3 regions of the Hydrogenophaga sp. OTU3427 genome follow, and region 2 is predicted to be linked to each of the others. Evidence: predicted binding sites of a transcription regulator. Region 2 holds the regulator's gene; each other region holds the start of a gene.
What was found. Region 2 encodes sigma-54, which starts transcription at its own class of promoters, with help from an activator protein. Its sites were predicted from a motif close to TGGCANGNAANCTGCTTT; they were not measured.
Positions count from the first base shown of each region.

Region 1: AAHB17_RS12730 (PQQ-dependent catabolism-associated beta-propeller protein) is a predicted target of sigma-54. The motif match lies at 6,466-6,483, and genes of this name have one in related genera.
Region 3: pqqA (pyrroloquinoline quinone precursor peptide PqqA) is a predicted target of sigma-54. The motif match lies at 8,479-8,496, and genes of this name have one in related genera.

Region 1 covers NZ_JASATI010000019.1:23,020-32,914, reverse strand. Annotated here, with positions in the region: gene AAHB17_RS12755 (DUF779 domain-containing protein) at 1-68, shown strand, start outside; gene AAHB17_RS12750 (Lon protease family protein) at 126-2,534, shown strand; gene AAHB17_RS12745 (GNAT family N-acetyltransferase) at 2,619-4,556, opposite strand; gene AAHB17_RS12740 (ATP-binding cassette domain-containing protein) at 4,646-5,380, opposite strand; gene AAHB17_RS12735 (tripartite tricarboxylate transporter substrate binding protein) at 5,389-6,429, opposite strand; gene AAHB17_RS12730 (PQQ-dependent catabolism-associated beta-propeller protein) at 6,533-7,540, shown strand; gene AAHB17_RS12725 (branched-chain amino acid ABC transporter substrate-binding protein) at 7,540-8,721, shown strand; gene AAHB17_RS12720 (ABC transporter permease) at 8,703-9,560, shown strand; gene AAHB17_RS12715 (quinoprotein dehydrogenase-associated SoxYZ-like carrier) at 9,563-9,895, shown strand, end outside.
Region 2 covers NZ_JASATI010000011.1:21,880-31,774, forward strand. Annotated here, with positions in the region: gene AAHB17_RS08810 (LysE/ArgO family amino acid transporter) at 1-171, opposite strand, end outside; gene argP (HTH-type transcriptional regulator ArgP) at 287-1,180, shown strand; gene AAHB17_RS08820 (GFA family protein) at 1,249-1,599, shown strand; gene AAHB17_RS08825 (DUF2164 domain-containing protein) at 1,607-1,882, shown strand; gene AAHB17_RS08830 (glutathione S-transferase family protein) at 1,907-2,548, shown strand; gene AAHB17_RS08835 (PsiF family protein) at 2,556-2,945, opposite strand; gene argS (arginine--tRNA ligase) at 3,091-4,764, shown strand; gene AAHB17_RS08845 (SPOR domain-containing protein) at 4,770-5,432, shown strand; gene AAHB17_RS08850 (thiol:disulfide interchange protein DsbA/DsbL) at 5,531-6,184, shown strand; gene lptA (lipopolysaccharide transport periplasmic protein LptA) at 6,293-6,943, shown strand; gene lptB (LPS export ABC transporter ATP-binding protein) at 6,940-7,731, shown strand; gene AAHB17_RS08865 (RNA polymerase factor sigma-54) at 7,737-9,275, shown strand; gene AAHB17_RS08870 (THUMP domain-containing class I SAM-dependent RNA methyltransferase) at 9,331-9,895, shown strand, end outside.
Region 3 covers NZ_JASATI010000019.1:3,419-13,313, forward strand. Annotated here, with positions in the region: gene AAHB17_RS12600 (TRAP transporter large permease) at 1-142, shown strand, start outside; gene AAHB17_RS12605 (TRAP transporter substrate-binding protein) at 186-1,199, shown strand; gene AAHB17_RS12610 (Crp/Fnr family transcriptional regulator) at 1,312-1,959, shown strand; gene cynS (cyanase) at 1,973-2,416, opposite strand; gene AAHB17_RS12620 (substrate-binding periplasmic protein) at 2,512-3,381, opposite strand; gene pedF (cytochrome c-550 PedF) at 3,378-3,869, opposite strand; gene AAHB17_RS12630 (sigma-54-dependent Fis family transcriptional regulator) at 4,266-6,326, shown strand; gene AAHB17_RS12635 (MBL fold metallo-hydrolase) at 6,432-7,427, opposite strand; gene AAHB17_RS12640 (alpha/beta fold hydrolase) at 7,424-8,377, opposite strand; gene pqqA (pyrroloquinoline quinone precursor peptide PqqA) at 8,578-8,652, shown strand; gene pqqB (pyrroloquinoline quinone biosynthesis protein PqqB) at 8,725-9,639, shown strand; gene pqqC (pyrroloquinoline-quinone synthase PqqC) at 9,651-9,895, shown strand, end outside.

The sequences.
Region 1 (9,895 bases), on a different contig from region 2:
CCTTCCACACGCGCTCGCGCGTGTTCAGCGCGAACGAGCTGGCCGAGCTGGATCGCGAGCCGGGCTGAGGCGAAGGACGCGGACGGGGCGTGCATTTCATGCCTTGTCTGCGCACAATGGTGGCCATGCTCGCCACACTGTCGCCCATCGACCTGCGCCGGATCATCGATGCCGCCGCGCTGGGATTCCAGGACACGTCCGAACTCGATCAGCAGGCCCTGCCCTGGATCGGCCAGGAGCGCGCCGAACAGGCGGCCCGCTTCGGCCTTCAGATGGACCTGCCCGACTACCACCTGTTCGTGCTGGGCGAGGTGGGCAGCGGCCGCAGCACCCTGATGTGCCAGATGATGCGTGCCGTCGCCGCCACCCGGCCGGTGCCGCCCGACCTGTGCTACCTGCACAACTTCGACGCCCCCGAACACCCGCGCGCGCTGCGCATGCCGGCCGGCCAGGGCCGGCAGCTGCGCCAGCTGATGGCGCAGTTCGTCCGCACGTTGCAGGCCGAGATCCCCAAGCGCCTCTCGGCGCCCGACTTCAAGGCCGAGCAGGAACGCATCACCCACCGCTACAAGGCCGAGGAGGACCACGCCTACGAAGAACTCAGCGCCTTCGCCGAGGCGCGCCACTTCGGCCTCATGCGCGAGCAAGGGCACATGGTGTTCTCGTTGCGCAACGACCAGGGCGAGGTCATGACCGAAGGCCAGGCGCTGGCCCTGCCCAAGGACAGGCGCGCCGAGTTCGCCCATGCCGAAGACGAACTGCGCGCCGAGATCGCCCGCTTCCTCGATGCCTCGCGGTCCATGGAGCGTGTGATGAACGAAGGACTGGCTGCCTTGCGCCGCCAGACCATCAAGCCGCTGCTGGAACACGAGCTGCAGGAGATGCGCAGCGGGCTGCGCAAGCAGATCAAGGACAGCGTCAAGCTCGGCAACTACCTCGACCAGGTGCAGCACGAGGTGCTGGAGCACCTGGAGCTGTTCCAGCCCGGCGAGGACGAGGACGGCCTGCGCGCGGAGGCGCTCAACGAGGTGCTGGCCCGCCTGCGCGTGAACACGGTGGTCGACAACCACGGTCTTGAAGGCGCGCCCGTGATCGTCGAGGACAACCCGGTCTACCGGCAGCTGTTCGGCAGCATCGACTACCAGGCCGACGCCGACGTGCTGGTCACCGACTTCTCGCGGATACGTGCCGGCAGCCTGCTCAAGGCCCACGGCGGCTTCCTGATGCTGCACCTGCGCGACCTGCTGAGCGACGAGCCGGTGTGGGAAAAGCTGCGCCGCTTCCTGCGCAGCGGACGGGTCCAGATCGAGGAGCCTGCCACGATGTTCGCGCCCATGGCCACCCTGTCGCTGGAGCCCGAGGCGGTGGACGCCGAGGTCAAGCTGGTGCTGATCGCCTCGGTCGAGGACTACTACGCGGTGCAGGAGGGCGACCCCGAGTTCGCCCGCCGTTTCCGTTGCAAGGTCGATTTCGCCGACAGCTTCCGGGCCCAGGCCGACACCCGCCTGGCCACCGCCACCTTCGTCGCCCACACCTGCCGGCGGCTGGGACTGCCCCATTTCACCGCCGCCGGCGTGGCCGCGCTGCTCGAGGAAACCCACCGCGAGGCCGAGGACCAGGTGCGCCAGAGCGCCATCTTCGCCCACACCGAGGCGCTGCTGATGGAAAGCGCGACGCTGGCGCGCCAGCGTGGCGCGCCCCTGGTGGATGCCGCCGATGTGGCGGCGGCGCGCCAGGCCCGGCACCACCGCCACAACGCGATGGAGGAGCGGCTGCAGGACACCATCGTCGACGGCGAACGCTTGATCGATCTGCAGGGCGAGCGGGTGGGCCAGGTCAACGGCCTGACCGTGGTCGACACCGGCGACCACAGCTTCGGCTTCCCGGTGCGGGTGACGGCGCGCACGCACGCGGGCGACAAGGGCCTGGTCAACATCGAGCGCGAGGTCAAGCTCTCCGGACCCATCCACGACAAGGGCGTGCTGATCCTGCACGGGCATCTGGCCTCGCTGTTCGCCCACATCGCGCCGCTGGCGCTCAACGCCACCGTCGTGTTCGAGCAAGAGTACAACGGCGTCGAGGGCGACTCGGCCTCGTGTGCCGAGTTCTATGCGCTGCTGTCCAGCCTGTCGGGGCTGCCGCTGGCCCAGGGCATCGCGGTCACTGGCGCCATCAACCAGCACGGTGAGATGTTGCCGGTGGGCGGCGTCAACGAAAAGATCGAGGGCCATTTCCGCCTCTGCGCCCGCCTGGGACTCACCGGCCAGCAAGGCGTGCTGATCCCGCACCGCAACCGCCGCCACCTCATGCTCGATCCGCAGGTGGTGGACGCGGTGGCGCGCGGTGTCTTCCATATCCACACGGCCGAACGGGCCAGCGAGGGCATGGAGCTGCTGTGCGGGCAAGGCTACGGCAGCCTGGCCGAGGGCGGCTACCCGGCCGACACGGTCCTCGGGCGGGCCCAGGCCACCCTGCAGGCGTACCGGCGCCAGTGCCAGGCGCTGGGCGCGGCCGGGCACGGCGCGGCCGGCTGACCGCGGCTGGCGTCCATCGCCAAGCCGCAGCCCGCCTTGCGTGTGGGCGTGCCCGCCTTGCAGATCGTGGGCGCGGCCTCGCGGTCAGAACAGCACGGTCACGTGCACCGAGTCCTCGTCGCGCTCGACGGTGACCTTGTCCGAGCCCCGGCGCGCCAGCGCGATCATCTTGGCGTTCTGGGGCAGGATGTCGGCCACGAAGCCCTGCACGCCACGCGCCTGAGCATGCTCCATCAGTCGCTGCTGCATGGCGCTGCCCAGGCCCGAGCCCTGCCAGCGCGGATCGACCATGAAGGCGGTGTCGGCGAGGTTGGTGCGCACATTGTTGAAGTAGCAGGCCTGGCCGACGATGACCTCCTGCTCGCGCGGACCGGTCACGGCCACGAAACCGACCTCGTTCTCGTTGCTGAAGTTGCACAGGCGCTCGATGTCCTGGTGGGTGGGCGCGTGCACGCGGCGGAAGAAGCGGGTGAAGATGTCGTCGGGTGGCAGCTTGAAGAACAGGTCGCGCAGGCCCTCCGCATCGGCCGCGCGCGAGGGCCGCAGCAGCACCTGGCGGCCGTCCTTGAGCGTGACGTGGCGCTCGGCCTCCACCTCGTAGGCCCGCAGGTTCTGCAGGGTCTGGTCGGCGGGCAGGTAGCCCAGGCGCCGGGCCTCGTCGAGCAGGCCCTGGCGGAACTTGGGGTGGGCCAGCTGGATGAGGGCGATGGCACGCTCGCGCATGCCCTTGCCGAACAGGTAGGCCACGCCGTATTCGGTGATGACGAAATGGACCTCGGAGCGTGGCACGGTGACGCCCTCGCCCTCGAGCAGCATGGGGCGGATGCGGGAGACCTCGCCGTCGTCGGTGGTGGACGCCATGCAGATGATGGCCTTGCCACCGGGCGAGCGCGAGGCGCCGCGCAGGAACTCGCCCTGGGCCGCGATGCCGCTGTAGAACTCGCCCTGGAACTGGTCGGAACAGACCTGCCCGGTGAGGTCGATGGCAAAGGCCTGGGTGACCGACACCATCTGTTTCTGGGCGGCGATGGTGAAGGGGTCGCAGACCACGTCGATGGGCTGGAAGGAAAACAGCGGGTTGCGCTCGATGATGTCGTAGAGCTTGCGCGTGCCCATGGCGAAGCTGGTGACGATCTTGCCGCGCTGCTGGCTCTTGTTGCGCCCGGTCAGGATGCCGCGCTCCAGCAGCGGGATGATGGCATCGGTGATGACGTCGGAGTGGATGCCCAGGTCCTTGCGGTCGTCGAGGTACTTCAGCGCCTCGTTGGGGATGCGGCCCAGGCCGATCTGCAGCGTGGAGCCGTCCTCGATGATGCCGGCGATGTAGCGCGCGATGCGCTCGACCACCTCGGGCGCGAACTGGTGGTGGAACTCGATCATGGGCGTGTCCACCGGCACCAGGTGGTCGATCTGGTCCATGTGGATGGCCGAGTCGCCCAGGGTCCAGGGCATGTGGGGGTTGACCTCGGCGATCACCAGCTTGGCCTTCTGCACGGCGGCGGCCACCACGTCCACCGACACGCCCAGGCTGACGTAGCCGAAGCGGTCGGGCGGCGAGACCTGGATCAACGCGACGTCGACCGGGATGCGACCGACGCCGATCAGCTCGGGCACCCGTGCGATCGAGATCGGCAGGTACTCGGCCTGGCCGGCGCGCACCGCCGCGCGGATGTCGGCGCCGACGAAGAAGCTGCGGTGGCGGTAGCGCGTGGTCGCCCGGCCCTCGGCGTCGTGCGGCACCATGCCATCGGTGAAGAAGTGCACCAGCTCCAGGTCGGGCGCCTTGTGGGGAAACTGCTCCAGCGCCTGCACCAGCGTGCGCGGCGTGGCGCAGGCGGTGCCCACGAAGACGTGGCTGCCGGGCGGGATCAGCTGCACCGCCGAGCCGGCGCTGATGATCTTGTCGTCGTAGCGGCCCTCGGTGTCCCACGGGCGGGCGCCGCCCGGTGCGGCGTCCGGCACGGCCGGCCCGGCCTTGATCGCGCTCAGGCGCTCGGCGATGAACTGGAAGAATTTGGACATGGCGGCGGCGGGTGGGGTGTCGATGGCGCGCGAAACGCGCCGGCCATGATAGGCGCGATCGCGGCGCCCGGGCGTCCCCTGTGCAACCCTCAGCGTACCGGATCGAACTGCCGCAGCACCTCGTCCTGCAGGCTCTTGTCCCGCGCCTGCTCGGTGAAGGCCGTCACCGTGCCGGCGAAGCGCACCTGCCCCTGGTGCAGCACCACCAGGCGGTCGGCCTGTTCGATCTCTTCGATCAGGTGGGTGGCCCACAACACGGCCACGCCCTGCTCGCGCGTGAGGGCGCGCACCAGGGCCAGCATCTGCTGTCGCGAGGCCGGGTCCAGGCCCACGGTGGCCTCGTCCATGAGCAGCACGCGCGGCGCATGCAGCAGCGCGCGCAGCAGCTCGACCTTGCGCCGCGTGCCGCCCGAGAGGCTGCGCAGCGCAGCGCCGGCCTGCCCGTCCAGGCCCATGCGCCGCAGGCCATCGTCGATGCGCTCGCGCGCCACGGCGCGTGGCAGGCCGTGCAGGTCGGTGTGGAACAGCAGGTTGGCCGTCACGCTGAGGTCGAGGTCGAGCGCCGTCTGCTGGAACACCACGCCCAGGCCCGCCAGCGCGCGGCTGGCCTGGGTGCGCATGTCGTGCCCCAGCACCTCGACGCCGCCCTGGTCGGGGCTGAACAGGCCGGTGAGCAGCTGCATCAGCGTGGACTTGCCGGCGCCGTTGGGGCCGAGCAGCACCACCAGTTCTCCGGCCGCGAGCGTGAGGCTCACGTCCTGGAGCGCGACCTTGGCACCATAGGATTTGTGGAGCCGGTCGGCGCGCAGCAGGGTGGGGGTCATGGGGGTTCTCAACGTGTGGCCAACAGGTTCAGGCGGCGCAGCAGGCGCGCTTCGCGCGCCACGGTGTCGAGCACCGCGCGCCGGTAGGCCGCCGTGTCCAGGTACTCGACCTGCTGATCGTAGCGGGCCAACTCGGCCATGTGGCGCGGCCGGAGCATGGCCTGGTGGAAGGCGTCGTGCAGGACCTGCACGGTGCCCTCGTCCACCCCGCGTGGCACGGCCAGGCCCCAGGGCGAGGTATAGACCGCCCGCTCATAGCCCAGCTCGCGCAGCGTGGGCACCTCGGGCCAACGTGGGCTGCGGCTGGCGCCGAACACGGCCAGCAGGCGCAGCGCGCCCTGATCGACCCAGGGCGCGAAGCCGGTGGAGTTGACACCGGCCATGAGGTTGCCCGAGGCCAGCGCCAGCATCTGCTCGGTCGTGCCCTTGTAGGGCACGTGGGTGTAGCGCAGCTCGTGCTGGAGCAGGATGTCTTCCATCGCCAGGTGGGGCGTGCTGCCGATGCCGGTCGAGCCCATCAGCAGCTCGCCCGGCCGGGCACGGGCCCAGGCCAGCATGTCGGCCAGGCTGTGCCACGGGCTCTTGGCCGGCACCAGCAGTCCGAAGGTGGTGCCCGAGACCTGGATCACCGGGCTGAGGTCGGTCACGGGGTCCCAGGGCACGGCGTTCATGAGCGCGTGGCGGTAGACCGTGATGGGCACCTGGCCCAGGGTGTGGCCATCGGCCGGCGCGGCCTTCAGCAGGGAGGCCACCAGGGTGCCGGCCGCGCCCGGGCGGTTGACGATCACCACCGGCTGTCCGAGCAGCGGCGCGACCTCCTCGCACAGGATGCGCAGGGTCAGGTCGGTGGCGCCGCCCGCGGGCCAGGGCACGATGAGCTGCAGCGGCTTGTGCGGCCAGCCCATGGGCCGGGTGGCCGCGGTGGTGGCCGTGGCCATGGCCGGCCACAGCCCTGCCATCCCGAGGCCGGTGGCACCCAGGACGGTCTTGAGCAATTGTCTCCGGCCACCCGGCTGGGCCGGGCTTGTTGTAGGGTTGGGGCGGGGCATGAAGCTGCGTGAAAGCAAATAACGTTCCCGCTTTTCAGGCATCGTTTTTGCTTAAACGCTCACACAACAGGCTGACCACCAGCCCATGAGGAGACAGACAAAGATGACAACCCCCTGGTCCATGGCCTGGCCCACTGGCCTGCGCCCACTCGCCGCTGCCGCGCTGGCCCTCGGCCTGGCCGCCACGGCCGCCGCACAGTCCGCCCCCGCCAACCGCGTCTACGTGTCCAGCGAGAAGGACCACAAGGTCCATGTGTTCGACGGCAAGGGCGAACGGGTCGGCAGCATCGACGTCTGCCAGCGCCCGCGCCACATGATGTTCAACGCCAGCCGCAGCCAGCTCTACGTCTGCTGCGGCGACAGCAACCAGCTCGGCATCGTCGACCTCGCCCAGGGGCGCATGACCCGCACCGTGGCGCTGGGCGACAGCCCCGAGATCTTCGACCTCAGCCCCGATGGCAAGACCGCCTACGTCTCCATCGAGGACGAGAACGTGATGGCCGCCTACGACCTGGACAAAGGCGGCAAGCTGTTCGAGGTCAAGACCGGCGGCGAACCCGAGGGCATCCTGGTCATGCCCGACGGCAAGACCGCCTACGTCACCTCCGAGGTGGCCAACGTGGTCCATCTGATCGACCTGCAGAGCCGCAAGGTGCTCAAGAACATCAAGGTCGGCAACCGCCCGCGCCGCTTTGCCCTGGCCGCCGACGGCAAGGAGCTGTGGGTCAGCAACGAGCTGGGTGCCAGCGTGACGGTGCTGGCCACCACCGACCAGAAGACCCTGGCGACGGTGGAGTTCAAGGTGCCCGGCATGCGCGCCAGCGACATCACGCCCGTGGGCCTGGCGCCCAGCGCCGATGGCAAGACCGTGTGGGTGGGCCTGGGCCGGGCCAACCACGTGGCCGAGGTGGACGTGGCGACGCGCCAGGTCAGACGCCAGGTGCTGGTGGGCAAACGCGCCTGGGGCCTGACCCTGCACCCCGACGGCAAGACGCTGTACGTGGCCAACGGTCTGTCCGACGACATGAGCCTGGTCGACACCCAGGCCGGCAAGGCGCTGCGCTCGGTGCCCGTGGGCCGCGTGCCCCACACCGTGCTGGTGACGCCCTGATGCGCCGCGCCGCTCTGGTCCTGCTGACCACGCTGCTCGCCCCGGCGGGGTGGGCCGCCAACACCACGGTGAACGTGGCGGTGGTCAGCCTGGCCGGCGACGCGCGCTACGCGCCGCGCCGGCTGGAGCGCGCCTACCCCGGCCACCCGGGCGGCAGTCCCTGGGCCGCGGCACAGCTGGGTGCCGACGACGCCCGGGTGGAGCTGGACACCGCCGGTGTCTCGCTCAGGCTCATCGACGCCGTGCTGCCCGGCGCAGACGGCCTGCCCAGGCTGCTGGCCGACCTGAAGGCGGCCAAGGTGCAGCACATCGTGGCCGCCCTGCCCACGCCCGAACTGCGCCAGCTGGTCGCCGCCGCGCCGGCCGCGCTGGGCGGCGCGCTGGTGATCAACACCTCGCAGGCGGACGATGCCCTGCGCGGCGCCCAGTGCGCCCCCCACCTGCTGCACACCCTGCCCAGCCAGCAGATGGGCAGCGACGCCCTGGCGCAGTACCTGGCGGCGCGCAACTGGCGCAAACTGCTGCTGCTGCAAGGCCCCTCGCCGGACGATCAGCTGATGGGCGAGGCGATGAACCGCTCCGCGAAACGCTACGGCCTCAAGCTGGTGGCGACCCGGCCCTTCAAGCTCTCCGGCGACCCGCGCGAACGCGATCTGGCCAACCCACGCCTGCTCACCGGTGACCGCGAACACGAGGTGGTGGCGGTGATGGACGCCGACGGCGAATTTGCCCGTGGCCTGCCCTACGCCACCCAGTGGCCGCGCCCGGTGGCCGGCGCCAGCGGCCTGGTGGCGCTGGCCTGGCACCCGCAGTGGGAACGCAACGGCGGACCGCAGCTCTCGCGCCGCTTCATGCGCGCGGCCCAGCGGCCCATGGCCGGTCACGACTGGGCGGCCTGGATGGCGGTCAAGGCGGTGGCCACGGTGCTGGCCGACAACCCCAAGGCGCCCATCGCCACCCAGCTGGCGCGGCTGCGCGGCGGCGCCATCGGCCTGGACGGCTTCAAGGGCCCGCGCCTGAGCTTTCGCCCCTGGGACGGGCAGTTGCGCCAGCCGCTGTTCATCAGCCACGTGGACGGCGTCGTGGGCACCGCGCCCCTGGACGGCGTGCTGCACCCGACCGAGGTGCTCGACACCCTGGGCGTCGACCAGAAGGAGTCCACATGTCCGGCCAAGTCCTGAGCAGCGCGCCCGCCTACGCACCCCATCCCGTGGGCCGGGGACTCCACCTGCTGCGCGCCCTGCGCGCGGTGGTGGGCCGCGAGCTGCGCAAGTTCCTGCGCCAGCCCTCGCGCCTGGCCTCCGCCCTGGTGCGTCCGCTGCTGTGGTTCGTGGTGTTCTCGGCCGGCTTCCACAACGTCTTCGGTGTGGCCATCGTGCCGCCCTACGAGACCTACATCGAGTATTCGGTCTACATGCTGCCCGGCCTGCTGGGCATGATCGCGCTCTTCAACGGCATGCAGAGTTCGCTCTCCATGGTCTACGACCGCGAGATGGGCGTGATGCGCCTGCTGCTCACCGCGCCACTGCCACGCGGCTGGCTGCTGGCCTTCAAGCTGCTCGCCGGCACCAGCCTGTCGCTGCTGCAGATGGCCGTGTTCCTGGCCATCGCCTGGGGCTTCGGCAGCCGCTTCGAGCTGGCCCACGCGCCCGGCCTGTTGCTGGCCATGGTCTGCGGTGCCACGCTGCTGGCGGCCCTCGGGCTGATGCTGTCGGTGTACGTCAAGCAGCTGGAGAACTTCGCCGGCACCATGAACTTCGTCATCTTCCCCATGTTCTTCATCAGCCCGGCGCTCTACCCGCTGTGGAAGCTGGAGGAATCGGGCGCCTGGTGGCTGTTCCAGCTGGCACAGCTCAACCCCTTCACCCACGTGGTGGAGGCCCTGCGTTTTGCCATGTACGGCCAGTTCAACGCGTTGTCCTGGGCCGTGGTGCTGCTGGGTGGCGCGGTCTTCTTCGGCCTGGCCTGGTGGGGCTACGACCCGCAGCGCGGCTGGATCAAACAAAAGGGAGGAGGCTGAACATGCACGCCCGTCGCACCTTGCTGCAACTGGGCGCCGGCCTGGCGCTGCCCACGGCCCGGGCCCAGGAAGACCCCACCGGTGGCGACCCGCTGGGCGCCATGACCTGGCCCACGCTGCGCCGCCAGCACCTGGGCCAGAGCCCCATGCGCTTCAGCCAGGAAGTGAAGGTTCTGGGCCCGGCCTTCGCCGACGACGCCATGAACGTGCCGCTGCTGGTGGACGCGCGCGCGCTGGCCGGCAGCGGTGGTGGCATCGCGCGCATCCGGGTGGTGGTGGACCGCAACCCGGTGCGCGAGGTGCTGGACTTCGAGCCGCTGCGCGCCCTGCCCATG
Region 2 (9,895 bases):
CACGTCGGTGACGACACAGATGGCGATGGTCAGCCACACGTGCTGGCGTTGCAGGCCCATGCGCAGCACGTGGGCATTCTGGGGGCCGATGGCCATGATGAGGGACAGGCTCAAGACCATGCCGGCCGTGAAGGCGGGCGAGACGGACAGGATGGGCAGCGCGATGGCCATGGCAACACCTACAGACAACAGAAGTTTCAACACAGCCTGCAGTGTGCGCTGTTTGTCTCTTGAATTAAACTGAGTTGATTCGTTTTCCATTTACTCAATTTTTTCTTGAATCAGCATGCTGGACGCCAAACAGCTGGACGCCCTCGCCGCCGTCATCGAACACGGCGGTTTCGGCCCGGCCGCACAGGCCCTGCACCTGACACTGGCCGCGGTGTCGCTGCGCATACGCGGGCTGGAGGAACACCTGGGCCAGCGCCTGCTGGTGCGCGGCAAGGTGGTGCGCGCCACCGCCGCCGGCCAGGCGCTGCTGGCGCACGTGAAACAGGTGCGCTCCATGGAGGCCGATCTGCTGGCCGGGCTGCAGGGCCAGCAGGCCGGCGCCAAACGCGCGTGGCAGACCCTGGGTGTGGCCATCAACGCCGACTCGGTGGCGGGCTGGTTCCTGCCCGGCGTCGCGCCGCTGCTGCAGCGCCACCGCTTGCTGCTGGACATCCTGATCGATGACCAGGACCACACCCACGACGCGCTGAAGAGTGGCGATGTGATGGGCTGCGTGACCACCCTGGCCGAAGCCATGCGCGGCTGCGTTGCCGAGCCGCTGGGCGTAATGCGCTACCGCTGCGTGGCGGCGCCCGAGCTCGCGGCGCGCTGCCGCACGGCCACGGGCGCGGTGTCGGTGCACAAGCTGCTGGCACAGCCGGCCATCATCTTCAACCGCAAGGACGCGCTGCAGGACGCCTTCCTGGCCCAGCATTTCGAGCTGCACCAGCCCGAGTACCCACGGCACTTCGCGCCGGCGGTGGATGCCTTCGAGGTCGCGCTGGCCCTGGGCCTGGGCTGGGGCATGGTGCCCGAGCAGCACCTGCGGCAACACCCGGCGCTGGAAGAGGTGTTGCCCGGCGCCACGGTGGACGTGACGCTGTACTGGCAGCACTGGGCGCGCGAGTCACCCTCGGCCCAGCGGCTCACGGCGGCGGTGAAAGCGGCGGCGCGCAAGCACCTGGCTTGATCGCCGGCGAAAGCGCCCACTTTGGTTCATCATCGCGTCATGTCCTCAACCCACCCAGGGGCCCCACCATGACCACGTACACCGGCAGCTGCCATTGCGGCAACATCCGCTTCGAAGTGAGCGGCGACATCGACAGCGCGCTCGCCTGCAATTGCTCCATCTGCTCGCGCAAGGGCTCGTTGCTGTGGTTTGTGCCCCGCGCCAGCCTCCAGCTCGCCCCGCCCGCGACGGCGATGGGCACCTACATGTTCAACAAGCACGTCATCCAGCACCACTTTTGCACCGTCTGCGGCATCCATCCCTTTGGCGAGGGCAAGGACCCCCAGGGCAACGCCGTGGCGGCCGTCAACCTCCGGTGCGTCGAGAACCTCGACCTGGCGACCATTCCCGTGCACCACTTCGACGGCAAGGCCTTGTGACGCGGCCATGGGCATAGCACTCACCCAAGCGGATCGGGCCCAGGCCGTGGCCTCGATCGAGCGCTACTTCCGCGAACACATGGACGAAAAGATCGGCAACATCGCGGCGAGCGGCTTGTTGGGCTTTTTCCTCGAAGAGATCGGCCCCAGCATCTACAACCAGGCCGTGGCCGACGCCCAGGAACGGCTGCTGGCCCGGGTCTCCGAACTGGACTTCGAGGTCCACGAAGAAGCCTTCGGATATTGGCGCAAGTTCGACAAGCCACGCAAGAACAAGCCCTGAACCCCCATCACCTGAGACACCACCATGTACCAACTCCACGGTTTCAGCCAATCGGGCAACACCTACAAGGTCGCCCTGCTCCTGCGCGCCCTGCAACAGCCCTGGGAGGCCCGCTTCGTCGACTTCATGAACGGCGTCACCCGCACCGGCGAGTGGCGCGAGAGCACCAACGAAATGGGCGAGGTGCCGGTGCTGGACGATGGCAAGCGACGGCTCACGCAGTCGGGCGCCATCCTCACCCACCTGGCGCAGCGGCATGGCGCCTTCGGCGGAGCGTCCGAGGACGAACGCCTCGAGGTCCTGCGCTGGCTGCTGTTCGACAACCACAAGTTCACCAGCTACTTCGCCACCTACCGCTTCATGAAGGCCTTTGGCCCCACGGCGCCCGACCCCGCGGTCATGGCCTGGCTGCGAGGCCGGCTGGACAACGCCTTCGGCATCGTGGACAAGCATCTGGCCGGGCGGGCGTACATGGTGGGCGACACGCCCACCATTGCCGACATCTCGCTCTGCGGCTACCTGTTCTATCCGGTGGAGGAAAGCGGCTACGAGATCGAGGGCCGCTACCCGGCCATCAGCGCCTGGCTGACCCGGCTGCGCCAGCTGCCGGGCTGGGCGGCCCCCTACGACGTCCTTCCGGGCGCGGTCATCGCGCCCAAATGGTGACGGCCGATCAGCCCTTGAGACAGGTCTTCATGAAGGCCTGACGCTCCTTGCCTTCCTTGCCGGTGGCCTTGAACTCGGTGCTGCACTGGCTCATCTTCTCGTTCTGCGCCTTGCGGCCATCGGCGGCCTTGGCGCTCAGGCAGGTCTTCATGAAGGCCTGGCGTTCCTTGCCGTCCTTGCCGGTGGCCTTGAAGTCGGCGCTGCATTCGGACATTCGGTTGTTCTGTGCGGTGGGGGCCCTGGCGGGTTTGGCGTCCTTGGCGGCCGGCGCGGCAGCGGGGGCTGCGGCAGGTGCGGGGGCCGTGGCCGCAGGCGCGGCAGCGGCGGGTGCGGCGGTCTGGGCCTGTGCCACAAAGGCAAAACCGGCCAGGGACAGGGCAACAAGAGACAGTTTCATCGAAGGTTCCTCACCTGATTGGGGTTGGCGCCGGGATTGGCACCGCCGCGCATCACACCCAAAAATCCGCCGGGTGGCAAGAAACTTGAAGCACATGTAACAGCGCTGTGGTGCCCTTGAAACAGCCGGCTCGTAAAATCCGCCGATGCTCCAAGCCAAAAACGAACTGCTCGCCGCCCTCGCGGGTGAGCTGGAAAAACTCTCGCCCGGCGCCGGCGCCAAGGCGGCCTTCGAGTCGCCCAAGGTGGCCGCCCACGGTGATTTCGCCTGCACGGCCGCCATGCAGCTGGCCAAGCCACTCAAACTCAACCCACGCCAGCTGGGCGAACAGCTGCGCGACGCGCTGCTGGCCACGCCGGCCTTTGGGCAGTGGGTGGAGGCGATCGACATCGCCGGCCCCGGCTTCATCAACATCCGCCTCAAAGCCGCCGCCAAGCAGCAGGTGGTGCGCGAGGTGCTGGGCGCGGGCGCAAGCTTTGGCCAGCAGCCGGCGCGCGGCGAACGTGTGCTGGTGGAGTTCGTCTCGGCCAACCCGACCGGTCCGCTGCACGTGGGCCACGGCCGCCAGGCCGCCCTGGGCGACGCGATCTGCAACCTGTTCGAGACCCAGGGCTGGGACGTGCACCGCGAGTTCTATTACAACGACGCCGGTGTGCAGATCAACACCCTGGCCACGTCCACCCAGCTGCGCGCCAAGGGCTTCAAGCCGGGCGACGCCGAATGGCCCGAGGTGGCCTACAACGGCGACTACATCGGTGATATCGCGGCCGACTACCTTGCCAAAAAGACCGTGCATTCGGACGACCGCGCCTTCACCGCCAGCGGCGACGTGGACGCGCTGGACGACATCCGCCTGTTCGCCGTGGCCTACCTGCGCCACGAGCAAGACCTGGACCTGCAGGCCTTCTCGGTCAAGTTTGACCAGTACTACCTGGAATCCAGCCTCTACACCAGCGGCAAGGTGGACGCCACCGTGCAGAAGCTGCGCGAGGCCGGCAAGACCTACGAGTTGGACGGCGCGTTGTGGCTGAAGTCAACCGACTACGGCGACGACAAGGACCGCGTCATGCGCAAGGGCGACGGCTCCTACACCTACTTCGTGCCCGACGTGGCCTACCACATCGCCAAATGGGAACGTGGCTTCACCAAGGTCATCAACATCCAGGGCACGGACCACCACGGCACCATCGCCCGCGTGCGCGCCGGCCTGCAGGCCGCGGGCGTGGGCATCCCCCAAGGCTACCCCGACTACGTGCTGCACACCATGGTGCGCGTGATGCGCGGCGGCGAGGAGGTCAAGATCTCCAAGCGCGCCGGCAGCTACGTGACGCTGCGCGACCTGATCGAGTGGACCTCCAAGGACGCGGTGCGCTTCTTCCTGCTCAGCCGCAAGCCCGACACCGAATACACCTTCGACGTCGACCTGGCGGTCCAGAAGAACAACGACAACCCGGTGTACTACGTGCAGTACGCGCATGCGCGCATCTGCTCGGTGCTGGCGTCGTGGGGCGGTGATGTGGCCACGCTGCGGGACACCGACCTCTCGGCCCTCACCGGCCCGCAAGCCCAGGCCCTGCTGCTGCAACTGGCCAAGTACCCCGAGATGCTGAGCGCCGCCGCCACCGACTTCGCGCCCCACGACGTGACCTTCTACCTGCGCGAGCTGGCGGCCAGCTACCACAGCTACTACGACGCCGAGCGCATCCTGGTGGTGGAGGAGGCCGTCAAACGCGCGCGCCTGGCGCTGGTCGCGGCCACCGCGCAGGTGCTGCACAATGGCTTGGCCGTGCTCGGCGTGAGCGCGCCGCAAAAGATGTGACAAGCATGAACAAGCAACTGGGTGGAACACTGATCGGCTTTGTGGTCGGCCTGCTGGTGGGTCTGGGCCTGGCCCTGGCCGTGGCGGTCTACGTGACCAAGGTGCCGGTGCCTTTTGTCGACCGCGGCGTGTCGCGCAAGCCCACGCAGGACGCCATCGAGGCCGAGAAAAACCGCAATTGGAACCCCAACGCCGGCCTGGCGGGCAGCAAGCCCGCCGCCGCGCCCAAGCCAGAGGCCGAGCCGACCGAGGGCGCGGTGAAGTCCGAAGGCAAACCCGCCCCCGTGGCGCCCACACCGGCCGTCAAGCCGGAAGCGGTCAAACAGCCTGCCGCCTCGGCCGATCCGCTGGGCGATCTGGCGCGCAGCCGCACCCAGACAGCGGCGGCCCCGGCGACGGCCGCGCCGGCCACCGCCGGGACCGAAGCCGATCCGTTTGTCTACTTCGTACAGGCCGGGGCCTTCCGCACCGCGGCCGACGCCGAGGCCCAGCGCGCCAAACTGGCCATGCTGGGTTTCGATGCCAAGATCAGCGAACGCGAACAGGCCGGCCAGACCGTCTACCGGGTGCGCACCGGCCCCCACCGCGCCAAGGCCGACGCCGATGCGACCCAGGCCAAGCTGGCCGGCAACAACATCGACGCGGCCCTGGTGCGTGTGCAGCGCTGAAGCGCCGACCCGCCGCCGTTCACGCTTTTTTGAACTTTTGCTGCGGTGCGGCGCTCCATGGGAGGCAACCGCCGTTATGGCAAGGAGATTGTTGAAAAATGCAACGTCGTGATTTCACCCAAGCTGTGCTGATGGCCGGCACCGCCACCACGGGCCTGCTGGGCACCGCCCAGACCCAGGCACAGACCGCCTTCAAGGAAGGCACCGACTACCTCAAGCTCAGCCGCCCGGCCCCGGTCGACGCCCCGGCCGACAAGGTCGAGGTGATCGAGTTCTTCTGGTACAGCTGCCCCCACTGCAACGCCTTCGAGCCCACGTTTGACGCCTGGGCCAAGAAGCAGCCGGCCCACGTGGTGGTCAAGCGCGCGCCGGTGGCCTTCCGCGACGACTTCGTGCCCCAGCAGCGCCTGTACTACGCGCTGGAAGCCCTGGGCAAGGTCGAGGAACTGCACCGCAAGGTGTTCCACGCCATCCACACCGAAAAGCAGCGCCTGACGACCCAGGAGCAGATCGCCGACTGGATCGCCAAGCAGGGCGTGGACCGGGCCAAGTTCCTGGAGGTCTACAACGCCTTCGGCGTCGCGGGCAAGGCCCGCCGCGCCAGCCAGCTGCAGGACGCCTACCAGGTGGACGGCGTGCCCTCGCTGGGCATCGCCGGCAAATACTTCACCTCGGGTTCGCTGGCGCAGAACATGCCGCGCACGCTGCAAGTGGCCGAGCACCTGATTGCCCAGTCGCGAAGCGCGAAATAAGCGCCCTTGGCGCCGTCCCCCAAAGCCCGCTGCGATCCAGCGGGCTTTTTTGTGCCCGGCCCGGAGCGCACACGGCAAAGTGCACGCTTACAATGCCATGCAATTTCCATGCCCTACACGCCGATGACCCGCACCACGTTTACCCGCACCTGCCAGGCCGGCCTGCTGGCCATGGGCTTGCTGTCCGGTGCCGCGGCCCTGGCCGCCAAGGCAGACCGCAACCAGCCCATGAATGTGGAGGCCGACAGCCTGCGCCATGAGGATGGCCGCCAGACCAGCGTCTTCACCGGCAACGTGGTGGTCAACAAGGGCAGCATCGTGATCCGTGGCCAGCAGATCGAGGTGCGCCAGGGACCGCAGGGCCAGCAGTTCGGCACCGTGCTGGGCAACACCAGCACCCAGGCCTTCTTCCGGCAGAAGCGCGACGTGGTGGACGAATACATCGAAGGCGTGGCCGACCGCATCGAATACGACAGCCAGGCCGACACGGTGCGCTTCATCGGCCGCGCCGTGCTGCGCCGCTACCGGGGCGCGAGCCTCAACGACGAGACCGCGGGCAACACCATCGTGTACGACAACAACGCCGACGTGTTCACGGTCGACGGCGGCGCGGCCGCGCGCACCCCCGCCAACCCGAGCGGGCGCGTGCGCGCCATGCTCACCCCCGTGCCCAAGGGCGACACCAGCGGCCCGGCCCCGGTGACCGCGCCCGCCCCCGACCTCAAAGCCACACCGGCCCTGGGCGAGGGCAAGCGGTGAGCGCCGCCGTCCCGCTCGCCACCCACCCCGCCACGCCGGCCATCAAACGCCGGCTGGAAGCGCGTGGCCTGCAAAAAGCCTATGGCAGCCGCAAGGTGGTCAAGGACGTGTCGCTGGCGGTGGACGAAGGCGAGGTGGTGGGCCTGCTGGGGCCCAACGGCGCCGGCAAGACCACCTCCTTCTACATGATCGTGGGCCTGGTGCGGGCCGACGCCGGGCAGATTTCCCTCGACGGCCAGGCCGTGGAGCGCCTGCCCATCCATCGCCGCGCGCGCCTGGGCCTGGGCTACCTGCCGCAGGAAGCGTCCATCTTCCGCAAGCTCAGCGTGGAAGACAACGTGCGTGCCGTGCTGGAGCTGCAGACCGACCCGGCCACGGGCAAGCCCTACACCCACGCGGCGCTGGAGCAGCGCCTCACGGAACTGCTCGAGGACCTGCACGTCTCGCACCTGCGCTCCTCGCCGGCACCGGCCCTGTCGGGCGGTGAACGCCGCCGGGTGGAGATCGCCCGAGCCCTGGCCAGCAACCCGCGTTTCATCCTGCTGGACGAGCCTTTCGCCGGCATCGACCCGATCGCCGTGATCGAGATCCAGCGCATCATCGGCTTCCTCAAATCGCGTGGCATCGGCGTGCTGATCACCGACCACAACGTGCGCGAAACCCTGGGCATCTGCGACCACGCCTACATCATCAACGAGGGCCGCGTGCTGGCCCGGGGCACGCCGGGGGAAATTGTCGAGAATGCCGACGTCAGAAGGGTTTACCTCGGCGAACACTTCCGAATGTGAGCGGCATGAAACAAAGCCTCTCGCTTCGTGTCTCCCAACACCTGTCGCTGACCCCGCAGCTGCAGCAGTCCATCCGGCTGCTGCAGCTCTCCACGCTGGAGATGGCGCAGGAGGTCGAGCAGATGCTCGACGAGAACCCCTTTCTGGAACGCAGCGAGGAAGTGGCCGAGCGCGAGGCCTTTGGCGTCGACGCGGTGGACGCGCCGGTGAGCACCGGCGATCTGGTCAGCGAATGGAGCGCGGACAACGCCAGCAGCAGCAACAGTTCCAGCAGCGAAGGCGATGACTTCAGCGAAGAAGTCGGCGGCAGCGAACCCGACTGGGAAGGCGACGGCACCGTCTCCTTCACGCCCGACGACGGCGAGTGGGGCGGCGAGGCCGCGCCCCGCAACCGCAACGACCCGCACGACGAGGAAACCGCCAGCGCCGCCGAGCTCGCCAGCGAACACATCAGCCTTCAGGCCCACCTGCACCAGCAGGCGCTGGGCCTGCGGCTCAACGAGGAAGAGCGCGCGGCGCTGTACTTCCTGATCGAGTCGCTCAACGACGACGGCTACCTGGACGAGCCCATCGCCGACCTGGCCGCCGCGCTGGCCGGCGACGACCTGGAGGCCCGCGAAGCCACCGAACAGGCGCTCAACCTGGCGCTGCACTGGCTGCAGCACATGGACCCGGCCGGCGTGGGCGCGCGCGATCTGGCCGAATGCCTGCGCCTGCAGATCGAGGAGCTGCGCAACAGCCCGGCCGCCCAGGCCGCGCTGGCCATGTGCGCCCAGCCGCTGGACCTGCTGGCCCGCCGCGACACCAAACGCCTGGCCGCCGCCTGCCGGCTCGACGAGGCCGTGGTGCGCGAGGGCCTGGCACTGATCGGCCACCTGGAGCCCAAGCCGGGCCGGCGTTTCGTCAACGTGGAGCGCAACGCCATCTTGCCCGACGTCATCGTCACCAAGGCCGGGCGCGGCTTCAAGGTCCAGCTCAACCCCGACGTGATGCCGCGCCTGCGGGTGCACGACATCTACGCCAACGCCCTGCGCCAGGGCCGCGGCGAAAAAGGCGAAGGCGCGGCCGGCATGCAGCAGCGGCTGCAGGAGGCGCGCTGGTTCATCAAGAACATCCAGCAGCGCTTCGACACCATCCTGCGCGTGTCCAGCGCCATCGTCGAGCGCCAGCGCAACTTCTTCATGCACGGCGAACTCGCCATGCGCCCGCTGGTGCTGCGCGAGATCGCCGACGAGCTGGGCCTGCACGAGTCCACCATCAGCCGCGTGACCACCGCCAAGTACATGGCCACGCCCTTCGGCACCTACGAGCTCAAGTACTTCTTCGGCTCCAGCCTGGGCACCGAGACCGGCGGCAACGCCTCCAGCACCGCCGTGCGCGCGCTGATCAAGCAGTTCGTGGCCTCGGAAGACCTGGCCAAGCCGCTGTCGGACAACCAGCTGTCCGAGATGCTCAAGGAGCAAGGCATCGAATGCGCCCGCCGCACGGTGGCCAAATACCGCGAGGCGCTGCGCATTGCGCCGGCCAATCTGAGAAAACGATGACCCCCGGGGGCCCGATCCGCCCAGAGGCGGTCCGGCGGCGGATCGAAAGGTACACATGAACCAACTGACGCTTTTTCTGCCCTGCGCCGCCGGCGTGGAGGACTTCCTCGCCGCCGAGGTGAAACGCATCGTCGGTGTGGCAGATGCCGACATGTCGCGCTCGCGCGGCGGCGTGTTGATCAAGGCCAGCTGGCGCGACGCCATGCTGCTCAACCTGCACAGCCGCCTGGCCCAGCGGGTGCTGGTGGAACTGGCCTACCAGCCCTACCGCAGCGAAGACGACATCTACGCCACCGCCTGCGACGTGGCCTGGGAAATCTGGATGACGCCGCGGCACACGCTCAAGGTCGAGATCACGGCCCAGCACAGCCCGCTCAAGAGCCTGAACTTCGCCGCCCTGCGGGTGAAGGACGCCGTCTGCGACCGCCTGCGCCACAAGACCGGCGAGCGCCCCAACATCGACACCACCTGGCCCGACGTGCGGGTCTTCGCCCACCTGACCGAGAGCCACTGCTCGATCTACATCGACACCTCGGGCGAGCCGCTGTTCAAGCGCGGCTGGCGCGAGGACAAGGGCGACGCGCCCTTGAAGGAAACCCTGGCCGCGGCCATGATCGCCG
Region 3 (9,895 bases), on a different contig from region 2:
CGTGGTGGCGGGTGTTGGCCGCATCTCGCTGCCCAGCGTGATCCGCGGCGTCAACCCTTTCCTCATCACCTACGTGTTCATCCTGGCGCTGCTGGTGGTGTTCCCGCAGATCGTCATCGAGCCGGTGCGCTGGATGCGCTGAGCCCGTCTTTTTTTCACCCCGACCCAACCCCAAGGAGACTCCCATGACAACCTTCCGCCGCACCGTGCTGGCCGCCGTGTCCGCCGCCGCCCTGGTGGCGTCTTTCGGCGCCATCGCCCAGGACATCAAGCCGCGCATCATCCGTTTTGGCTACGGCCTCAACGAAGTGTCCAACCAGGGCCGCGCGGTCAAGCTGTTTGCCGAGGAGGTGGAAAAGGCCTCGGGCGGCAAGATGAAGATCCGCGCCGTGGGCGCCGCCGCCCTGGGCTCGGACGTGCAGATGCAGCAGGCCCTGATCGGCGGCGCGCAGGAAATGATGGTGGGTTCCACCGCCACCCTGGTCGGCATCACCAAGGAGATGGCCATCTGGGACACGCCCTTCCTGTTCAACAACGCCAAGGAGGCCGATGTGGTGCTGGACGGTCCGGTGGGCCAGAAGGTGATGGACAAGCTGCAGGAGAAGGGCCTGGTGGGCCTGGTCTACTGGGAGAACGGCTTTCGCAACCTGACCAACAACAAGCGCGCCGTCACCAAACTGGAGGACATGGACGGCATCAAGCTGCGCGTGATGCAGAACAACGTCTTCCTCGACAGCTTCAAGACCCTGGGCGCCAACGCCGTGCCGCTGCCTTTCTCCGAGCTGTTCACCGCGCTGGAGACCAAGACGGTGGACGGCCAGGAGAACCCCTACAACACCATCCTGTCCAGCAAGTTCTACGAGGTGCAGAAATACCTCACCGTGACCAACCACGTCTACAGCCCCTGGATCGTGACGGTGAGCAAGAAGTACTGGGACGGCCTGAGCAAGGCCGAGCAGAAGGTGCTGATGGACGCCGCAGCCAAGAGCCGCGACTTCGAACGCAAGGACACCCGCGACGAGGCCGCCAAGGCCCTGGCCGATCTCAAGGGCAAGGGCATGGTGGTGAACGAGCTGTCGGCCGCCGAGGCCAACCGCATGCGCGAGAAGCTGGGCGCGGTCAACGCCAGCATCGCCGCCAACGTGGGTGAGGCCTTGTGGAAGGACGTGCAGGGCGCCGTCGCTCAGGCACGCAAGTAAGCGGTTCCTTTCCGAACACGCCGGCCCCCTGGGGCCGGTTTTTTTTTTGATGGATGGGCGGTCTAGGTTCTATCATCAGCCCACCTCCATCCCTCACCACCCCCCCACACACATGCCCTTCAGCCCGACCGAACTGCTGGGCTGGGCCGCCGCCAGCCTGGTGCTGCTGAGTTTTTCGCTCAAGACCATGGTGGCCCTGCGCGTGGCGGCCATCGCCAGCAACGTGGCCTTTTTCAGCTATGGCCTGGCGGCCGGCCTGGTGCCGGTGATGGTGTTGCATGGTCTGCTGCTGCCGCTCAACCTCTGGCGCCTGCACCAGATGCGCGACCTGCTCGGGCAGGTCAGGCGCGTGGCGGGTGGCCGCTTTTCGCTCGACATGCTGCTGCCCTACATGTCGGTCAGCCAGTACCCGGCGGGCCACCACATCTTCCAGGAAGGCGACCCGGTCGAGCACATCTATCTGATCCTGGAGGGGCGGGTGCTCATCGAACGGGTCCACATCGAGCTGGGCAAGGGCGAGCTGCTGGGCGAAATGGGCGTGTTCACCCGCAGCCACCAGCGCACGGCCGGCGCCACCTGCCTCACCGATGTGCGCATCGGCAGCCTGACGGCCGAGAAGTTCTGGCAGGTCTTCTACCAGGACCCGTCATTTGGTACCTATGTGATGCAGACCATCGTGGAGCGCAACGCGCGCCAGCGCGGGCCGCAGGTGCCGCCTCCCACCCAGCCGGTCGCGCTGGAGCCGGTCGAGGTCCGCTGACCCGCCGCGCGGGTCAGTAGGTCTTGTAGGGCAGGAACTTGCCCGACAGCACCACGTTCACGCGGTCGCCCTTGGGGTCGGGCTGGCGCTGGATGTCCATGCTGAAGTCGATCGCGCTCATGATGCCGTCACCGAATTCCTCGTGGATCAGCTCCTTGATGGTGCTGCCGTAGACATTGACGATTTCGTACCAGCGGTAGATCAGCGGATCGGTGGGCACGGGCGTGGGCAGCGAGCCCTTGTAGGGCACGACCTGCAGCCATTTCTGCTCGTCGGCGGTGAGGCCGAAGATCTTGCCCAGCACCTTGGCCTGGGCCGGCGACGCGGTCATCTGGCCCAGGCACAGGGCGGTTGTCCACTCCTTGCTTTCACCCACTTTCCTGGCGACGTCCTCCCATCTGATGCCTTTGCTCACCTTGACGGTGATGATCTTCTCGGTGACGTCGTTGCGGTTCATGGCGGGCTCCGGTGGGGTTGGCTGTGCTGGCGCCAAGTCAAGCAAGCCATGTGCCACACCGCTGCCCGCCTGGGCGTCGGAACGTCAACACGTTCTCAAGGCGCGGTGAGTGTCATGCCCTGCTGCCTGAACAGTGCCAGCAGACGGCCGCTGGCGCGCAGCTCTGTCATCGCCTTCTCCAGCGCCTGGCCCAGCTCCTTGTGCTCCGACTTGATGGCCATGCCCAGCGGCCAGCCGTTGTCGGGCACGCCGGGCAGCGGCAGGGCCGACAGGGCCACCGGCGTCTTGCTGCCGCTGCTGGCGATGGCCGCTTCCGCCTGCGAGCGCAGCACGTAGGCCGCCGCCGCCTTGCCATCGAGCACCGCCGTGGCCGCTTCGATACCGCTGTTGAACAGCACCACGTCCTTGCGCAGCAGGCCACCGCCGTGGCCCATCAAGGCGCTGGCGGTGCCGGTGCCGCGCTCCACAGCGAGCTTGTGGCCCTGCAGGTCCTGGGGACCGCTCACCTGCGGCAGCGTGGCAGTGTGGTGCATCAGCACCTGCACCTGGCGCATGTAGGGCGCCAGGATCAGCACCTGCCGGTTCTTCTGCATCAGGTACTTGTCCACCGGCACGTGCAGCATCAGGTCGGCCGGGCCATAGCCCAGGTAATGGCCGCGCCAGACCATGTTGCGCAGGTCGTCGTTCATGTTCTCGCCGGCGTCGAAGGGCAGCAGCGTCAGCTTGAGCTGCAGCTGCTCGGCCAAGGCGGTGGCCAGGGCCACGTCCAGCCCGTCCATGTCCGCGCCCTTGCCGTTGGAGAAGGGTGCGTTGTCCTTGTAGACCGCCACCTTGAGCACGCCGCTGGCACGGATCTTGGCGAGGTCGCTCAGCTCGGTCTGGGCCTGCGCCGCCGGCCAGGCCAGCGCCGAGGCGGCCAGCGCGACGAAGGCGCGGCGCGGCAGCAGGGGGTGCGCGGTGCTCACGGCTCCCTCCGCGTCTCGAGGTAGGTGCGGATGGCCCAGACCGCTTCCTGCGTCAGCGTGCCTTCGAAGGGCGGCATGTAGACGCGGCCGTCGCGCACGCGTCCACGCCGCACGGTGGCGGCATAGAACTCGTCCATCTCGGCGAAACAGGCCTGCTTCTTGGTGGCGTCGGCCAGGCCGGTGCAGTCGCTGTCGAGCTTGCGCAGGTCGGGCGAGATGCCGCCGGAGATGGCTTCCAGGCCATGGCAGCGGGCGCAGTTCTGGTTGTAGGCCGAGGTGCCGATGCGCAGCGCCTCGGTGCGTGCCGCGCCTTCCTTGTAGGGATTGCTGGGCAGCCACTTCGCGCCCAACTGGGGCAGGGTGTGGGTGTCCACCGACTGTGGTGTCACGTCGCCATGGGCGAACACGGCGGCGGCCACGCCAAGGGCGGCGGCAAAGGCGATGGCAGCACGTGCGGCCGCGGGAAGGTGGGGGATGTGTCGTTTCATGGTGTCTCCTGCTGATGGGGTGGTCGGAGCCAAAAAGGCAATAAGCGTGCCATTCGCCGGCCCGACCTTGCCCGCAGGGTGTGCGCCCTCTGGCGGTCTCCAACGGGCGGCCCGGCCCTGGCCTGTGCGCTGTTCCAAAACGGATCACCGGTGTGATCCACCGCTGTTCGCTGTGTCAAGCGGGCCACGGATTTCCGCGGGTTAACCCTTGATTTCGTTGGGATTTTCCCGTGGCCGGGCTTTTGCTAGGTGGTTGAACACTGTCACAGAACAAAGGACAATTTGGTGGACACACAAGACAGAGCAACCGAGGAGACAAGTCCCGAACTGGCCCTGCCACCGATGGAGTGGGACAGCGGGACCTGGACCCTCGCAGCCGACCATGCTGGAGACCCCATGCGGGATGCCGCGTACACGCCGACCAATGACCGCCCCGCGTCCCAGGCCGAATGGGACCTGGAGGGCGAGCGCCACCGCGCGCTGATCGCCGAATCGCACCAGCGTTCGCGGGGCTACGGCATCAGCTCCGACGACCGGCCGGATTTTTCCAACAAGGGACGGGTCGCGGTCAACGAGGCGCGCGACGAGAACAAGTTCCTGTTCCAGCACGCGGCACCGGTGATGGAGACCCTGTTCGAGCAGATCGCCAACACCCACAGCATGGTGTTGCTGACCTCGGCCAAGGGCCTGGTGCTGCATTCGCTGGGCGACACCGACTTCCTGGAGAAGGCCTCGCAGGTGGCGCTGCTGCCGGGGGTGGACTGGTCGGAGCAGAGCAAGGGCACCAACGCCATTGGCACCGCGCTCAAGGAAGAGCAACCGGTGATCGTGCATGGCAACCAGCACTACATGAACGCCAACCAGTTCCTGACCTGCTCGTGCACGCCCATCTTCGACCCCTTCGGCCAGGTGATCGGCGCGCTGGACGTGACCGGCGACTACCGCAGCTTCCACCAGCACACCATGGCCCTGGTGCGCATGTCGGCGCAGATGATCGAGAACCACATGTTCGCCGACATCTTCCCCAAGGCGATCCGCATCCATTTTCACACCCGCTCGGAATTCCTGGGCACCCTGGTCGAAGGCATCGCGGTGTTCTCGCCCGAGGGCCGTTTCCTGTCGGCCAACCGCAGCGCGCAGTTCCAGCTCGGGCTGTCCTTCAACGCGCTCAAGACCCACACCTTCTCGTCGCTGTTCGGCATCCCGGTGTCGCAGCTCTACGAACTCTCCAGCAGCGGCATGCCCAAGCCGCACCTGCTTTACCTGCACAACGGCGTGTCGGTCTGGTGCCGCTTCAAGTTCAAGCAGGCCGGGCAGTGGTTCAACGGCGTGTCGACGTCGGCCCCGCAGGACAGTGCCGACGAGGCCGCGCCCGTGGTGGTGTCCGCCCCGGCGCGCGCGGCACCGGCGGCCAAGCCCCGCCTGTCCACCCTCAAGTACCTGGACACCGGCGACGCGCAGGTGGCCACCGTGATCCAGAAGCTGCGCATGGTGCAGGGGCGCGACATCCCCGTCATGATCCTGGGCGAGACCGGCACCGGCAAGGACCTGCTGGCCCAGGCCATCCACGGCGATTCGGCGCGCGCCGGGCAGCCCTTTGTGTCCGTCAACTGCGCCTCCATCCCCGAAACCCTGATCGAGTCCGAGCTGTTCGGTTACGAGGAGGGCGCCTTCACCGGCGCGCGCAAGAAGGGCGCCATCGGCAAGATCCAGCAGGCCAACGGCGGCACGCTGTTCCTCGACGAGATCGGCGACATGCCCAAGCAGTTGCAGGCGCGCCTGCTGCGCGTGCTGCAGGAGCGCCGCGTGAGCCCGCTGGGCTCGCACCGCGAGGTCGACATCGACGTCGCCGTGGTCTGCGCCACGCACCGCAACCTCAAGGAGCTGATCGCGCGCGGCGACTTCCGCGAGGACCTCTACTACCGCCTCAACGGCCTGGTGGTGCGCCTGCCCGCGCTGCGCGAGCGCACCGACTTCGACCTGGTGGTGCAGAAGATCCTGGGCACGCTGTGCGACAGGGGCCAGGTGGTCACGATCTCCGAGGACGTCATGGCCCTGTTCCGGGGCTACCACTGGCCGGGCAATTTCCGCCAGCTGCACAACCTGCTGCGCACGGCGGTGGTGATGGTGGGCTCGGGCGGTGCCATCCAGCGCATGCACCTGCCCGACGATTTCCTCTCGGAGCTGCGGCCGGTGGTGCCCACGGCCGCCGTGCGGCCCGAGCGCGTGCCCAGCGGCGTGGACCCCGAGGTCGCCTACCCCGACACGGCGCCCACCTGGGCCCAGGCGCCCCGCGAGCCCGAAGGCGGCAGCCTGCAGGACGTGGCCCTGACCGCCATGGCCCGGGTGCTGCGCGAACACAAGGGCAATGTGTCGGCCGCGGCCAAGGCCCTGGGGGTATCTCGCAACACCATCTACCGGAAAAAAGACCAGCTACCGCCTGACGTCTGGGGGTGAACCCACCCCCGTCGCTTGCCCGCTGCGCGTGGCCGCATCCCCCCTCCAGGGGGCGACACCAGCCGTCCGGCGGAGCCGGCCCGGCGGTGTCTCCCGGTGGGACACCTACCGATCGGGAGCTTCTCCCTTGTTCATCCAAAGCGGCTCCAGTTCGCGCCACGCGCGCAACACGTTGAAGCCCTGGCGCTGCGCGTAGCCGGCCCAGTGGGCGAAATCCGGAAGGGCGAGGGTCGCTGCTTCGCTGGCGTGCCGGCCGCTGTCCATGGCGGCCCAGACCGCGTCGCGCAAGGCCCGCAGGTAGCGCCGGGTGGATTCGAGTGTCGGCACGCGGCCGCCCTCGGCCGACGAGGCGGTGCCGCCGATCACCACCTGGGGCCGCAGCGCATCGATCACCGTCAGCGCACGCAGCCAGCCGCTCAGGCTGCCTTGCGCCAGTTCGGGCAGGCGGTCCCCGTACACCAGTCCACCTGCCCACAACACGCGTTGCGCGGGCCACCACAACAGCAGGTCGTCCTCGGTGTGGGCCTGGGCCACACGCAGCACCTGCAACTGTTGCCTGCCCACGGTCAGCCGCTCGCCGTGGGCCAGCGCGCGGTGGGGCCACACGACGGTGGTGCCCGCCAGGGCCTGCGCGCCGGCGGCCTCGGTGATGTGTGCCAGGCACTGGTCGCAGCGCTGGCGCATGCCCGCCTGCGTGCCCGGCGTGGCCACGATGTCGAGCTGGCCACGGTGCTGCAGGTCGGCGAAGGCGGCGTTGCCCAGCACGTTCTCGGCGTGGGCGTGGGTGTTGACCACCCAGCGCACGCGGGCGCCAAAACGGCAGGTCAGCGAGGCCCGCACGCGCTGGCCGTGGCGCAGGCTGGGGCCGGGGTCCACCACCAGCGCCTCGCCGCCATCGATGAACACGCTGGTGGTGGCCACATGGCCCTGATTGGCGGTGCTGATGTCGGCGGGCGCCGCCGGCTCCCACACCCACACGCCGGGTGCCACCGCGCGCCAGGGCACGGGGGCCTGGGTGTCGCAGGAGGGCGCGGGCGTGGCGCAGGCGGCCAGCACCAGCGCGGCCAGCGCGCCCACCAGGTGGCCCAGCCAGCGGCTCATCGCTGCACCACGGCACGCAGGGCCAGCAGCAGGGCCGGCTCGCCGCCGAGGTGCCCGGCCACGGGCCAGTGGGCGCGGGGCGGCTGTGTGCCGGCGTCCCGCGCGGCGGCCGTGCCCACGGCCAGCCAGCGCCGGCTGTTGGCGGGCGGGCACACGGCGTCACAACGGCCATGCACCCAGTCCACCGGCACACCGTGTTGCGCGAGCTGGCGCACCGCGCCGTCCAGTGCGCCAGGGCGCACGAAGCCGCGCCGCTGGAGGTAGCGCGCCTGGATGAGGAATTTGATGGCCTGGCCGTGGTCGCCGCGTGTGCGGCCGGGCCGGTGCCGGCTGGCCAGGCCGCGGCGGTGGGCGCGGCGGGTCTGGGCCCAGGCGCGGCGGGCCGCATGGTGGGCGCTGCCGGCCGGGGTGTGCCGCAGCGCCCGCCACTGTCCGTGTTGCACGGCCGCCTGCTCCAGCAGCTGCCAGGCGCGCACCTGTTGTGTTGCAACAGCGAGTGTTCCAAATTGCAGCACCTGTGACAGCCGGGCACGTTGGGCGGCGCGGTTGGCGTAACACGCCGGGGGTGGGGCGCGGCTCAGCAGGCGGTCGATCTCGCGCCGGCTCAGGGCAAACCCGCCCCTGAGCACCAGCGAGGCCACGCGCCCGGGGTGGCGCTGCGCGTAGGCCAGGGCCAGCACCGTGCCCCAGGAGCCGGCCAGCACATGCCAGCGCGCGAGGCCCAGGTGCTGGCGCAGGCGCTCCAGGTCGGCCACCAGCTGCGCCGTGTGGTTGCCACGCAGGCTCCCACGGGGCGTGGAGGCGCCAGCGCCGCGCTGGTCGGGCAGGATCACGCGCTGTGTGTTCAGGTCAAAAGGCGCCAGCAGGCCGGCGCTGCTGCCGCTGCCGGGGCCGCCGTGCAGGACCAGCCAGGGCGTGCCGCTGCCCTGGCCCACCTGCCACCAGGCCATGTGTGCGCCGCGCGCCAGCGGCAGCCGGTGCGGGGCTGGCCAGGCCTTTGAAGAGGGGGCCTGGCGGCGTGGTGGGGGTGCGGAATTGCGGGGCAGGGCCATGGCATCGATATTGCTTTGAATGCCTCGCAAGCCGAGGTGTGGAACACATGCCCAGGTGAGCAGACACATTCCGTGCCAACCATTATTGGAGACAAGTTATGCAATGGACCACCCCCGCCTTCACCGACATGCGCTTCGGTTTTGAAATCACCATGTACATCGCCAACCGCTGATCCGCGGCGTGTTCGTACCGGCGCACGGGTGTTTCACGCGTGCGCCTTTTTTTGTCCTTGTGAGGCGCACACATGCTTGTTCGGGTCCTGGGTTCGGCCGCCGGTGGCGGATTCCCGCAGTGGAACTGCAATTGCCCCAACTGTGACGGCCTGCGCCGCGGCAGCATCCGCGCCACGGCGCGCACGCAGTCGTCCATTGCCGTGTCGGCCAACGGTGTCGACTGGCTGCTGGTCAACGCCTCGCCCGATGTGCTGACCCAGTTGCGTGCCGCGCCGGCGCTGCAGCCGGCCCGCGCCATCCGCGACAGCGGCATCGCCGCCGTGCTGCTGATGGACGCCCAGATCGACCACGTCACCGGCCTGCTGATGCTGCGCGAGCGCAGCACGCCGCTGCCGCTGATGGCGACGCCCGAGGTCTTGTCCGACCTGAGCGACGGCCTGCCGCTGACCCGTGTGCTGTCGCACTACTGCGGCGTGGCGCCGTTGCCGCTGGCGCTGGACGCGCCGCAGGCGGTGCCGGGCCTGCCCGGCGTCACGGTGCTGGCCCTGCCGCTGCCGTCCAAGCCGCCGCCGTATTCGCCCTTCCGCGAACGGCCGCGCCGCGGCGACAACATCGGCTTGCTGCTGGCCAACCCGCAGACCGGCCGGCGCCTGTTCTACGCGCCTGGCCTGGGCGAGGTCAGCGACGCCGTGCTGGCGACCATGCGCGGCTGCGACGTGGTGCTGGTGGACGGCACCTTCTGGACCGAGGACGAGATGATCCGCATGGGCCTGTCGCGCAAGGCCGCGGCCGAGATGGGCCACCTGCCGCAAAGCGGTGCCGGCGGCATGATCGCGCAGCTCGACCGCCTGCCGAGCGGCGTGCGCAAGGTGCTGATCCACATCAACAACACCAACCCCATCCTGCGCGACGACGCGCCCGAACGCGCCGAGCTGACGGCGCACGGCATCGAGGTCGCCTTCGACGGCATGGAAATCGCATTCTGAGCAAGAACACCATGGACATCGCACACACCCATACCCTCGATACCGTGGCCCCGCCCTGGAGCCGCGACGAATTCGAGCAGCACCTGCGCGCCAAGGGCAAGGCCTACCACATCCACCACCCATTCAACGTGCGCATGAACAGCGGCGGCTGCACGCCGGACGAGATCCGCTGCTGGGTGGCCAACCGCTTCTACTACCAGATCTGCATCCCGCGCAAGGACGCCGCGATCCTGGCCAACATGCCCGACCGCGCCGA